3 regions of the Sphingomonas sp. Leaf4 genome follow, and region 2 is predicted to be linked to each of the others. Evidence: riboswitches for the same ligand, from Rfam matches in the RefSeq annotation. Region 2 holds a riboswitch; each other region holds the start of a gene.
What was found. A riboswitch is a leader RNA that binds a small molecule or an ion and turns the genes downstream of it on or off. The one in region 2 is predicted to bind cobalamin.

Region 1 (4,383 bases), on a different contig from region 2:
AAAACCGATTTGAGGTTGGTGTCGATGACCGCGTCCCAGTCCTCTTCGGTGAAGTCGAGGCTGTCGTTGCGGCGGATGATGCCGGCGTTGTTGACGAGGATGTCGAGCCCGCCGAGCGTGTCGAGCGTCTGCTCGACGACACCCTGTACGGGCGCGATGGTCGACAGGTCGGCGGAGACGATTTCCGCCTTGCGCCCGAGCGCACGCGCCTTGTTCGCCGTGTCGGTCGCGGGCGTGCGACCGATCAGCGCGACATCGGCCCCGGCGGCGGCGAGCGCCAGCGCGATTGCCTGGCCGATGCCGGTGTTGGCTCCGGTGATCGCCGCGACGCGGCCGGTGAGGTCGAAGGGGTTTACCATCGTTCTCAACCCTTTACGCGAGCTGGCAGATGTCGAGGACCTTCATGTCGGTATAGTCCTGGTTCTCGCCGGCCATCGCCCAGATGAAGGCATAGGCGCGGGTGCCCGACCCCATGTGGACCGACCATGGCGGGCTGATGACGGCTTCCTCGTTGCCCATGACGATGTGGCGCATCGCTTCGCCTTCGCCCATGTAGTGGAACACCTTGTCGTTCTCGGTCGGCAGTTCGAAGTAGAAATAGATTTCGCTGCGGCGCTCGTGGATGTGCGGGGGCATGGTGTTCCACACGCTGCCGGGCTTGAGCACGGTCAGGCCCATGACGAGCTGCGCCGAATCACACACGCCGGGGATGACGAGCTGGAAGATCGTCCGCTCGTTCGATTCCTCCAGGCTGCCGCGCTCCAGCGCATTGGCATCGGCGATGCCGAGCTTGCGGGTGGTGAAGCCTCTGTGCGCCGGGCACGATGCGATGTAGAAGCGCGCGCCCTGCCCGCCGAATTCGACGTCGGTCGCACCCATGGTGACGTAGACGCAGTCCTTGTTGCCGAGCGTGAAGCTCTCGCCGTCGACGGTCAGCGTGCCCTCGGCGTCGCCGACGTTGACCACCGCCATTTCGCGGCGTTCGAGAAACGGATGCCCCTCCGCCGACTTCGGTTCGGTCTGGGTCGGGAGCTTGACCGGAGCATCGCCCACCGCGACGCCGCCGATCACGAAACGGTCGGCGTGGGTGTAGTTCAGGACGCATTCGCCCTCACGGAACAGGCCTTCGATCAGATAGCGGTCGCGCAATTCCTCGTTCGAGACGCATTCCATCATGTCGGGATGGGTGGCGTAATAGGTGCGGTCGAACATGGCTCTCTCCTGACGTGGGAAACCGGTATCAATCGGGGTGTTCCCCGCTGCCGGCGCTGTGCGTTGAACTCGATAAACCCTGTCCTAATGCCGCCTGCCGCCCGCGTCGACCGGTTTTTGCGGAGCGTCCGGCCGTCGTTCGGGAGATCGTTGGAAATCCGCGATTTGTGGCATTCCACGGCGTAAATTCCGATGGATGAACTCCGCTTCCACAATGCGAACAGAAAATTCCAAAACCGGTGAAATGCGCGTGTTCAACTTCGCGATTCTGACACCGGTTTCCCCAAACTGCCCCCGGCCGGTTGCTTGCCATGGCCGGGCCGGCCGCGTAGAGGCCGCGCCGGTTCCGGCAAAATCCGGGGCCGATGCACGCCGGTGTTCCTTCGGGAGCTTAAAACGGGAATGCGGTGCGGGGACCTGTCCCCAAGACCGCGGCTGTCCCTGCAACTGTGAGCGGTGAGCGCGACTGCACGTTGGTCCCCGAACAGGGATCGACAGCCACTGGGGTTTCCCGGGAAGGCGTCAGACCCGCGCGACGACCCGCGAGCCAGGAGACCTGCCGGCGCGTGGTCGCTTCTGCCTTTGGCCCAGTGGAGGCCGGGGCCGGTTCTCCGTGTGGAGCGACGAACCCATGCGCGGCGGGGGCCGCACCGGGGTTGGTCGTGGGTCCGCGCGCCAGGGGGGTGCCGTCGGCCGCGCCACCCATGGCCGCAGCGATGCGGCCCGCCCCGCCGTGTCGCTCCTGCGCATCCCCGGGGAAGACCAGATGTTGAAGACCACGCTGACCCTGACCGCGCTGCTCGCCAGCGCGTCCGCCTTTGCCCAGGCGTTGCCGGGCGATACGCCGGTCGACGAGGCCGACCCGATCATCGTCACCGGCACCCGCGCATTGGATGGCACGCCCGCCGACCTGCTTGGGTCGAGCTACACGCTGCTGGGCGCAGAGGATCTGGAGAACCGCCAGACCCGTGTCGTCAGCGACATCCTGCGCGACGTGCCGGGCGTGGCGGTCAGCCGGTCGGGCGGGGTCGGCGGCTTCACCCAGGTGCGGCTGCGCGGGACCGAGGCGAACCACACGTTGGTCCTGATCGACGGGATCGAGGCGTCCGACCCGTTCCTCGGCGAGTTCGATTTCTCGACACTGATCGCCGACGACGTCGCCCGGATCGAGGTGCTGCGCGGCCAGCAGTCGGCGACCTATGGCTCGGACGCGATCGGCGGCGTGATCCATTACATCACCGCCAATGGTGCCGACGCGCCGGGCGTGCGCGGGCGGATCGAGGGCGGGTCGTTCGGCACCGTCAGCGGCGCGGCGCGGATCGGCGGCGTGGCGAGCGGCCTCGACTATGTCCTGTCGGGCGCGTTCCTCGACACCGACGGCACGCCATCGGCGCGGCGTGGCATCGGCGACCGTGACCTGAGCGCCGGCAACCGCCAGCTCGCGGGCAAGCTCGCCTATGAGCTCGCCCCCAATCTGCGCCTGTTCGCGACGGGCCGTTATGCGCGGTTGCAGGCCGATACCAACCCGCAGGATTTCGACTTCACCTCGCCCACCTATGGCTTCGTGGTCGACGGCAGCGACAGCACGACCTCGCGCAGCTTCCTGGGGCTGGCCCGCGCCGAACTCGATCTGATGGACGAGGCGTGGACGCAGGCGGCGACCGTCCAGTTGAACGACACCCATCGCAACAGCCGCACCGATGGAAACCTGACCTCCGACAATCGCGGCGAGCGGTTCAAGGCGGCGTATGATTCGACCTATCGACTGGTCGCGGGCACGTTGACCCACGCCTTTACCGTCGCCGCCGATTTCGAGCGTGAGCGGTTCCGGTCGGTCGCGGTGTTCGCGCCCTCGCCCGCCAACCTCGGCCGCAGCACCGACAACACCGGCATCGTCGGCGAATATGACCTGCGCGTCGGCGACAAGGCGGGCTTCGGCGCGTCGATCCGCCGCGACCTGAACAACCGGTTCGAGGATGCGACGACGTGGCGGGTGCGTGGCAGCTATGCGCTGTCGCCGCTGGTGCGCGTCCGCGCCGCCGCTGGATCGGGCATCAAGAACCCGACCAATTATGAACTGTTCGGCTTCGATCCGCGCAGCTTCATCGGCAATCCGAACCTGAAGCCCGAAACGTCGCAAGGCATCGAGGGCGGCGTCGACCTGACCCCGGCCGCCGGCGTGCGCGTGGGCGCGACGCTGTTCCGTTCGGTGCTGCGCGACGAGATCTATTCGACCTTTTCGCCGAGCTTCGTCGTGTCGCCCGCCAACCGGACGACGCGCTCGCGCCAGCGCGGGGTCGAGCTGTTCGCGCATGCGCCGCTGGGCTACGGCTTCGTTGCCGACCTCGCCTATACCTATCTCGACGCGATCGAGGCGGGGCGCGAGGAAGTGCGCCGGCCGCCGCATATCGGATCGGCGAACCTGACCTGGGCAGCGGCGGGCGATGCGTTCGGCGCGACGCTGACCGCGCGCTATAACGGCAAGAGCTTCGATTCGAACTTCACCAACCTGCCGCTGGGGCCGCGCGTGCGACTGGACGATTATACGCTGGTGAACTTCGCCGCCGATGCACGGATCATGGGGGCGCTGCGCGCCTTCGCGCGGGTCGAGAACCTCTTCGCCGCCAAGTACGAGGACGTGTTCACCTATCGCACGCCGGGCCGCGCGGCCTATGCCGGCATCCGCGCCGGCTTCTGACGATGGCTCGCCGCCGAACGCACCGCATCGGCCAACCGTTCGGCGGCGAGGACATAGGCGGGACCGCCGCACACGGTCCACGCCTGCGGCAGATCGACGCGGGCGAGGTCGGCAATCGCGGGATGGGCGAGCAGCTCGGTCCCGCGATCGATCACCTTGGGCGATTCGCTGCGCAGGAGAAGGTCGGGATGCGCCGCGACCATTTCCTCGAGCGAGAGTTGCGACAGGGCCGGCTTGCCGAGGCGGGTGGCGAGATTGACGAGGCCGACGCGGCCCATCAGTTCGTCGACCAACGTCCCGCTGCCGGTGAGGAACCCGCGTCGTTGATAGTCGGCGGCGACCTGTCCCCTGCCCGCCGCCTTGTCGATCCGGGCGAGGGCGGCGTCCATGCGGGCGACGAGCCGGTCGGCGCGGTCGCGGTGGCCGACCGCATCGCCGACCTGCCGCAGTTGCGCGACGATGTCGTCGTAGCG
Region 2 (4,383 bases):
CGTCGGGGCGCAGCCGGCGCAGGAGTGTCGTCAACCGTGGTCCCCCAGTTCGGCGCGGACGATCGCCGCGCCCGCGCACAGCGCGTTCAGCTTGCCGCGCGCCACGCCCTGCGACAGCGGGGCCATGCCGCAATTCGTCGCGGGATATAATTTGTCGGCATCGACGAACGCCAGCGCCCGGCGCAGCGTGTCGGCGACTTCCTCGGGCGTCTCGATCGCGTCGCTCGCCACGTCGATCGCGCCGACCATCACCGTCTTGCCGCGCACCAGCTCGATCAGCTCCATCGGCACGCGCGAATTGTGACATTCGAGCGAGATGATGTCGATCGACGAGCGCTGCAGGTTGGGGAAGGTTTCCTCATATTGCCGCCACTGCGACCCCAGCGTCTTCTTCCATTCGGTATTGGCCTTGATGCCATAGCCATAGCAGATGTGAACGGCGGTCCGCGCCTTCAGCCCCTGCGCCGCGCGTTCGAGCGTGGCGATGCCCCAGTCGTTCGCCTCGTCGAAGAACACGTTGAACGCCGGTTCGTCGAACTGGATGATGTCGACGCCCACCGCCTCCAGCTCGCGCGCCTCGTCGTTCAGGATGCAGGCGAATTCCCATGCCAGCTTCTCGCGGCTGCGGTAATGGCCGTCGTACAGCGTGTCGATCATCGTCATCGGACCCGGCAGCGTCCATTTGATCGGCTGCGTGGTCTGCGCGCGCAGGAAGCGCGCGTCGTCGACGAACACCGGTTTCGGCCGCGACACCGCGCCGACCACGCTCGGCACGCTGGCGTCGTAGCGGTTGCGGATGCGCATCACCTCGCGCTTCTCGAAATCGACGCCGTCCAGATGCTCGACGAAGGTCGTCACGAAATGCTGGCGCGTCTGTTCGCCGTCGCCGACGATGGCGATGCCCGCCTGCCGCTGATCCTCGACCGCGAGGCGCAGCGCGTCGCGCTTGCCCGCGACCAGTTCGTCGCCTTCGAGCTTCCACGGCGACCACAAGGTTTCCGGTTCGGCCAGCCAGAGCGGTTTGGGCAGACTGCCCGCAGTGGTGGTCGGCAACAACATCGTCATGATCGGGTGTCCTGTATTCGTGGTGCCGCTCTTGCGTCCGGTCGACCTTCGACCCGGAACGCCGGAACCGCTGCTCCCCTCCCTGACAAGGGAGGGGCTGGGGGTGGGTCGGCCTGCGAGGAAACGGGAGCGCGCCCAACCGGCCGACCCACCCCCGCCCCCTCCCTTGTCAGGGAGGGGAGACGCCGAACCCGGCCTATGCGTCCGAGAACAGCCGTTCGAGCAGCGCGCCGTGCGGGGCGATGAGCTGTTCCTCGGCGAAGCGGCCCTGTTCGACCGCCAGTCGGGCGCGTTCCTCGCGGTCGTAGACGATGCGGGTCAGCGAATAATCCTGCCACGTCAGGCTGGGGCGATAGCATTCCGCCGCGACCGAATTGGCGTTGTAGATTTCGGGGCGATAGATTTTCTGGAACGTCTCCATCGTCGCGACCGTGCTGGCGAGTTCGAGGTTGGTGTAATCGCCGACCAGATCGCCGCTGTGATAGAAGGCGAGCGGCGCGACCGCGTGTGGCGGCATGAAATAGCGCGCCTTCAGCCCCATCTTCGCGAAATAGGCATCGGTCGGCGACGACCGGTCGTTGCGATATTCGACCCCCAGGATCGGATGGACGTTGGCGCTGCGGTGATACACCTCGCGGCTCGATACGCTGAGGCAGATGACCGGCGGCTTGGCGAACCGCTCGCGATAGGCCGCCGAGTGCAGGAACAGCTTGAACAGCTTGCCGTGCAGTTCGCCGAAGCGCACCGGCGCGCCGGCGCCATGCTGCTTCAGATGGTCGGGCAGCACCACGCTGAAATCATAATCGCGGACATAGGAGGAGAAATTGTTGCCGACCATGCCGGGCACGCGCTCGCCGCCGACCTTGTCGACGATCGTCGTCTGCAGCACCTCGATCAGCGGAAACGCCCGGTCGCGCCCGTCGTCGTCGATCGTCAGCGCAGCCGACACGATGTCGAGGTCGAGGCCGTAGCGGTCGCCGGCCGGATTGTCCCAGTGCATCAGCGTGTTGAAGCGATTGTCGATCATCGCCAGCGTATTGCGCAGGTTTTCGCGGCACCGTTCGCCGCGCGCCAGATTGGCGAAATTGGTGGTGATGCGCGTGTTGTCGACGGGCCGATAGTCCTCGTCGAAAGGCATGCTGCTGATCGTGAAACTACACCCGCCGTCGGCCATGACTCACCTGCTTTTGCCGGACGGGGGCGCCGACGGCAGAACGCGCAGGGCGTGACGCGACCCGGACGGCGATTGCCGCAGGGCCGTGGCGTCGAAGCGCGATCCACCGGAGGAACCCCCGTCCGAGGAACATATGGCGTCGGAGGCAGGTCTCCTGGCTCACGGGTCGACACGGCGGTTCCGGCCTTCCCGGGCTTCGTCAAAAGCCCAGTGACACGAAAAGGAACCGCCGCTCACCGCTTACAGTTGCGGGGGCAGCGCCGGATTTTGCCCTGACAAGACATCACCGGCTTCCCGTCTTAGCCCCGTCGCCATCGCTGGAACGGGGAACCTCGACAACCGCCTTCAACACCATCGCCCGACGACTGTCAATGACGATATAAAGATATGTTTATATCGTTGAATGGTCGAATACGAACCGGTCCCCGCGATAGGTGCGGACCGCGTTGCCGCGCTCCAGCTCGCGGTTGCGTGTCCACAGGGTACGCTGGTCGCTGGCGTCGCGGTCGTCGCGCAGCGCGTCAAACAGCAAAGCGAGTTTCAGCCGGGCGATCCTGCGGTTGGCGAACTGGGATCGCTGCTCCTGCGAAAAGGCGGTGAGGCCGGTCGGGCTATGGGTGGCGCGCACCGCGCTGTCGGTCTTGTTGACATGCTGGCCGCCCGGCCCCGACGCGCGCAGCGTCTGGTAGCGGATGTCGGCGTCGCGCAGCGCGGGCACGTCGCCGTCGGCGGGCGCGCGGGTCGCGGCGACGAACCAGTTGCGCCGCCGGTGGAGCGGGCGAAGCGTACTGGCCCCGATCCAGCGGATCGTGCCGCACCGCGCGGCGACGAACGCTTCCGCGCCGTCGCCCGCCACCCGCAACAGCACCGACGCGGCGGCATCGCCGACCGGCTCGACCGGTTCGCACACGAGGCCCGCCGCCGCCGCCTCGCGCGCCCAGACCCGGACCAGTCGGCCGACGACCCATTCGCACTCCGCCGGCCCCTGACCGGCGGAGAGGTGCAGGATGATCTCGCTCATGGCCGCCTCGTCTTGTAGGTGAGCAGCGGGCGGAGCGTGGCGACCGGTTCGACCAGTTCGGCATCGGTCAGGTCGCGCACCACCTGATGGATGTCCTTGTACGCCTGCGGGGCCTCCTCATAGATCAGGTCGCGATCCTCGCAGATGACGCGGCTGCCGAGTTTGGTCCGTTCGAGGTCGGCGATGCGGAAGCGGCCCGACAATCTGCCGCGCGCCTCGCTCCGGCTCCATTTGCGGCCGGCACCATGCGCCAGCGAATGGAGCGCCTCGCCCGCACGGGCATCGATCGGCCGGACGAGATAGGTCAGGTCGCCGCGCGATCCGGGGATGACGATCATCCCCCGATCGGCGGGTGCCGCGCCCTTGCGGTGGAGCCACCCGCCCCGATACGGCGTGACGCTGTTGTGGCAGATGTCGAGCAGGCGCACGCCGTCGCCGCCGATCCGGTCGAGGAACCGTTCGGCGATGGCCGCGCGGTTCAGGATCGCCCAGCGTATCGCATCGTCATGCGCCGCCAGATAGGCATCGCCCGCCGCCTCGCCCGCGATCAGCCCGGCGACATTGTGGCGGGCGCGGTGATTGTCGAGGATCGCCTGGCCCAGCCCGCGCGATCCGCTGTGGACCATCAGATGGACCGCAGCGGTATCGAGCGGCGCGTCGGCGACGAACGTCTGTTCGACGCGCAGCAGCTCGGCGAAGTGATTGCCGCCGCCGATCGTGCCCAGCGCCTCGCCCGCGATCACCGGCAGCCCCGCCGCCGCCAACCGCTCGGCGGCATCGGGCAGGGGGGTCTCCAGCCCGTGCAGCTTGCGCTCGACGGTGTCGGGACGGAATTTGCGCAGGGTGAGCGAGGTCGCCCACAATCCCATGCCGCAGCCGATGTCGCTGCCGACCAGATGCGGATAGACGTACGCCCGCGACCAGAAGGCGGCGCCGACCGCGATGCCGCGCCCGGCATGCAGGTCGGGCAGGCCGACGATGGCATCGATGCCGGGCAGGGTGGCGGTGTGGTGAAGCTGGTCGATCGCCGCCTGTTCGATCCAGCTATCGGACGAGGCGATGACGCGGATGGTCGTCGAAGAAGCCGTGGCGTCGTCGCCACCGCTGGAAATCAGGCGATCGT
Region 3 (4,383 bases), on a different contig from region 2:
AGCAGCGCGGCGTCATTGCCGAAGGCCGCATCGTTCGCCGGCAGCTCGTCGATGGTCGTCAGGTTGGTTTCGGCGACCGAATTGTCGACGCCGTTTGATCCCGAACACCCGGCGACGCCCGCCGCCAGAACCAGTCCGAATGCTGCAACGATGGTCTTCAACCTGCTTCTCCCGAAATTCGCCGGTCGCGGTCGCCCCCGGCGTCGCGAGCCGCCTTTGCTGGCGGTAGGGCTATCCTAGCCGGCTGGCGGACGATGGCACTATTCCCATTCGTTTAGTGGGATAATGTTTACCTTTAGGCGACGTGACAAGAATGCTGGCTTGGCCGACACTCGCCGACGATGATGGCTGGACGGGGATCGATATGCGCAAGGCCGCGGTACTATTCGGGTTATTGGTGGCTGCCCCGGCAATGGCGCAAACGGACCGGGTAGAGGAACGTAGCGCCTCCGCGCTGGCGGACGACATGGCCGCCGGCCGCACCACCGCCGAGGCGCTGACCCGCGCCTATCTGACGCGGATCGAGGCGATGAACCGCAAGGGGCCGAGCCTGCGCGCGGTGATCGCGATCAACCCGCAGGCAGTCGCCGAGGCGCGCGCCCGCGATGCCGAGCGGCGCGCCGGGCAGTTCCGTGGACCGCTCCACGGTATACCGGTGCTCATCAAGGACAATATCGAGACGCGCGAGAATGCGACGACGGCCGGCAGCCTCGCGCTCGCCGACAATCGCACCGGGCGCGATGCGCCGGTCGTCGCGCGGCTGCGCGCGGCGGGCGCGGTGATCCTCGGCAAGACCAACCTGTCGGAATGGGCCAACATCCGCTCGAACGCCTCGATGAGCGGGTGGAGCGCGGTCGGCGGTCTTGTGCGCAATCCCTATGCGCTCGATCGGACGTCGTGCGGGTCGTCGTCGGGCACCGGCGCGGCGATCGCCGCCAGTTTCGCGGCGATCGGGGTGGGCACCGAAACCGACGGGTCGGTCGTCTGTCCCTCGGCGATGAACGGGCTGGTCGGGCTGAAACCGACGATCGGCCTCGTCAGCCGGACGCATGTCGTGCCGATCAGCCATAGCCAGGATACGCCAGGGCCGATGGGACGCAGCGTGCGCGACGTGGCGCTGCTGATGACCGCGATGGCTGGCAGCGACCCCGCCGACCCGGCGACGCAGAGTGCCGACACCCGGCGGCGCGACTATGCCGCCGGCCTGTCGGCGGGCGCGCTGCGCGGCATGCGGATCGCGGTGTTGCGCCCGGCGATGCCCAAGGCGCTGGCCGACGCCTATGACCGTGCGCTCGGTTGCCTGCGCGGCGCGGGCGCGGTGCTGGTGGAGGCGACGCTGCCCGACCTGCCGGGACTGGGCGAGCAGGAGCTGACGGTGCTCAAGGCCGAGTTGAAGGCCGACCTCGACGCCTATCTGGCGACGACCCCGGCGAGTGTGCGGACCCGGACGCTGGCCGACGTGATCGCCTTCAACGAACGCGAAGCGCCACGCGAGCATCGCTATTTCGGGCAGGAGCTGTTCGTCGCGGCGCAGGCGATGCCGGGGCTGGACGATCCCGCCTATCGCAAAGCGCGCAGCGATGGGCAGGCGCGGGCGGCGGGCGCGATCGACGGCGTGCTGACGGCGGCGAACGCGCAGGCGATCGTGTCGCCGACCTATGGGCTGCCATGGCTGTCGGACCCGGTGAACGGCGACCAGTTCTCCGGCCCGTCGGCCAGCCAGTTGCCGGCGATGTCGGGCTATCCGCATCTGACGGTGCCGATGGGGCTGGCGCTTGGCCTGCCGGTCGGGCTGTCGTTCATCGGAACGGCGAACAGCGATGCGCTGCTGATCGGCGCGGGCTATGCCTATGAACAGGCCGCCGCCGCGCGGGTCGCGCCGACCTATGCCGAGCATGTGCCCGACAATCCGGGGACGGCGCGCGACTGATCGCGGTTGACGCGGGGGACGCACCGGCCGAAGGGCAGGGGGTTCGAGGTTCTTCGGCCGGCGTCGCCGGGCGGAGCTAAGACGGGAAGCCGGTGCGATGCCGGCGCTGCCCCCGCAACTGTAAGCGGCGAGTGGACGACCCCCTGCGTGTCACTGGTGCCTCGCGTGCTGGGAAGGCCGGGTCGCTCCGCACCGACCCGCGAGCCAGGAGACCTGCCTTGGACGCCATACCACTCACCGGCGGGGTGCCCGGTCGGGTCGCGTCATCGCCCGCCGTCGGTGTGTCCGGCGGTATCGCATCGCGTCCGGTCCGCGTCTCCGCTCCAGTATCGAGAACGCCCGTGACCGACACCCCATCCTTCGACCTGCAACCGCCGGCCAGCCCCGTCCGGCTGGTCGACATCGTCTTTCCCGGCGATACCAACCATCACGGCACGCTGTTCGGCGGGGTGGCGCTGGCGCATATGGATAAGGTCGCGTTCCTCGCCGCCTCGCGCCATGGCCGCGCGTCGTTCGTCACCGCATCGTCGCAGAAGATCGATTTCGCGCAGCCCGCCCGCCACGGCGACATTGTGGAAGTGACCGGGCGGGTCGTGCGGGTCGGCACCAGTTCGCTCGACGTCGAGGTCGAGCTGGTCGCCGAGGCGCCGGTGTCGGGTGAGCGGCGGCTGTGTACGCGCGGGCGCTTCACGCTGGTCGCGGTGAAGGATGGCGGGGTTCGCCTGCCGCTGCCGCCGGTGCCGGCGTATGACGAGGAACCGACCGACGTGCTGCGCATGGTCGACATCGTGTTCCCCACGCAGACCAGCCATTACGGCACGCTGTATGGTGGCGATGCGCTGAAAATGATGGGCAAGGCCGCGTTCATCGCCTCGACCCGCCATGCGCGCGGGGTGATGGTGATGGCGGCATCGGACCGGATCGATTTCACCTCGCCGATCCGCGAGGGCGAAATGGTCGAGCTGAGCGCGCAGGTGCGGATGGCGGGGCGCAGTTCGGTACGGATCGGCGTCGACCTCGCCGCCGAGGACCTGCTGACCGGGGCAAGGCGGCACGCCGCCACCGCGCTGTTCACGATGGTCAGCGTCGATGCGGCTGGCCGGGCGACGCCGTTTTCCGGCGGTTAGGCTGGTGAAACCGTCGCCTTGGCAAAGGACGTTGGTTTCGAGGTAGCGTGATCGGCCGCTACCCCCCTGCCGCCGCCAGCGTTTCGCGCACGCGCGCCAGCGCGGCGGCTTCGGGTGCAGCCTCGCCCATCAATTCCCATGCGCCGCTGATCGCGAAGGCGCAGTGGCCGTGAACGGTGGCGATCAGCGAGCGGGCAAGTGCGACCACCGCGTCGTCGATCGGCCGGCCGAGCGCCCCGGCGACCTCCTGCACGACGATCTTGGTGAGCAGGCCGCGCCCGGTCTCATCCGCTTCGCTCAGATTCATGTCGGGCGGCAGGCGGTGGTCGTAGATCGCCGTCCACAAATGGGTGTGCTCGCGCGCGAAACCGAAATAGCCGTCGACCAGCGCCGCGATCCGATCGCCATCGCCGGCTGCCAGCCGTTCTTCCAGATACGCCGCCCACAGCCCGAAGCTGCGGGTATTGATCGCCGCGATCAGCCGGTCGGCGGTGCCGTGGACATTGTGGATCGTGCCGATCGAATAGCCGATCCGCCGTGCCACCTCGCGTGCCGAAAAGCCGCTCAACCCCACTTCGGCGACAAGGCCGGACCCGGCGTCGAGGATCAGGGTTTCGAGTTCGCTGCGGCTATGATCGGATCGGCGGCCCATGCCCCCTTTCTAAAACTAAAATTGAGCGCCGTCCAATTATTATATTGAGCGATGCTCATTTATCATTATGATCGCGACTCGTAATCGGATCGGCCCGGCCGGTCCCGTTAAGCTTTTGCCGCTATCGCTCACGTTCGAGGGAGCTTTTGATCATGTCCGCACCTGATCTGTCGCTGCTGGGCAAGCGCCGCTTCGCACCGTTGTTCGCCGTCCAGTTCCTGGGCGCGTTCAACGACAATCTGTTGAAGTTCGCGCTGCTGTTCCTGGCCAATTTCACGCTGTACCGCGCCGCGCCCGACAAGGCGGAGCTGCTGGCGACGGTGGCGACCGGGCTGTTCATCCTGCCCTATTTCCTGCTGTCGGCGCTGGCCGGGCAGTTGGCCGACAAATGGGACAAGGCGCGGCTGATCCGCTGGATCAAGGCGGCCGAGATCGCGATCATGACGCTGGCGCTGGCCGGTTTCTGGTTTCAGTCGGTGCCGGTGCTGCTGACCTGCCTGTTCCTGATGGGGGTGCACTCGACGCTGTTCGGGCCGGTCAAATATTCGATCCTGCCGCAACAGCTCGGCAGCCATGAACTGATGGGCGGCACCGGGCTGATCGAGGCGGGGACGTTCCTCGCGATCCTCGGCGGGCAGTTGCTCGGCGGCATCCTTCCGGCATGGGAGGCGGGC

Region 1: it holds a riboswitch for cobalamin, as region 2 does, so the genes downstream of both, LRA89_RS17085 (TonB-dependent receptor plug domain-containing protein) here and LRA89_RS16210 (putative oxygenase MesX) in region 2, are expected to answer to the same signal.
Region 3: it holds a riboswitch for cobalamin, as region 2 does, so the genes downstream of both, LRA89_RS20225 (acyl-CoA thioesterase) here and LRA89_RS16210 (putative oxygenase MesX) in region 2, are expected to answer to the same signal.

The regions. Positions count from the first base shown of each region.
Region 1 is NZ_CAKLBB010000012.1:102,336-106,718, forward strand. It holds gene kduD (2-dehydro-3-deoxy-D-gluconate 5-dehydrogenase KduD) at 1-359, opposite strand, end outside; gene kduI (5-dehydro-4-deoxy-D-glucuronate isomerase) at 373-1,212, opposite strand; cobalamin riboswitch at 1,569-1,790, shown strand; gene LRA89_RS17085 (TonB-dependent receptor plug domain-containing protein) at 1,979-3,910, shown strand; gene LRA89_RS17090 (ABC transporter substrate-binding protein) at 3,883-4,383, opposite strand, start outside.
Region 2 is NZ_CAKLBB010000011.1:36,135-40,517, forward strand. It holds gene LRA89_RS16200 (bile acid:sodium symporter family protein) at 1-34, opposite strand, end outside; gene LRA89_RS16205 (methionine synthase) at 31-1,065, opposite strand; gene LRA89_RS16210 (putative oxygenase MesX) at 1,262-2,239, opposite strand; cobalamin riboswitch at 2,367-2,589, opposite strand; gene prfH (peptide chain release factor H) at 2,631-3,260, opposite strand; gene LRA89_RS16220 (RNA ligase RtcB family protein) at 3,257-4,383, opposite strand, start outside.
Region 3 is NZ_CAKLBB010000026.1:5,592-9,974, forward strand. It holds gene LRA89_RS20215 (hypothetical protein) at 1-161, opposite strand, end outside; gene LRA89_RS20220 (amidase) at 365-1,930, shown strand; cobalamin riboswitch at 1,960-2,165, shown strand; gene LRA89_RS20225 (acyl-CoA thioesterase) at 2,272-3,057, shown strand; gene LRA89_RS20230 (TetR/AcrR family transcriptional regulator) at 3,116-3,709, opposite strand; gene LRA89_RS20235 (acyl-[ACP]--phospholipid O-acyltransferase) at 3,862-4,383, shown strand, end outside.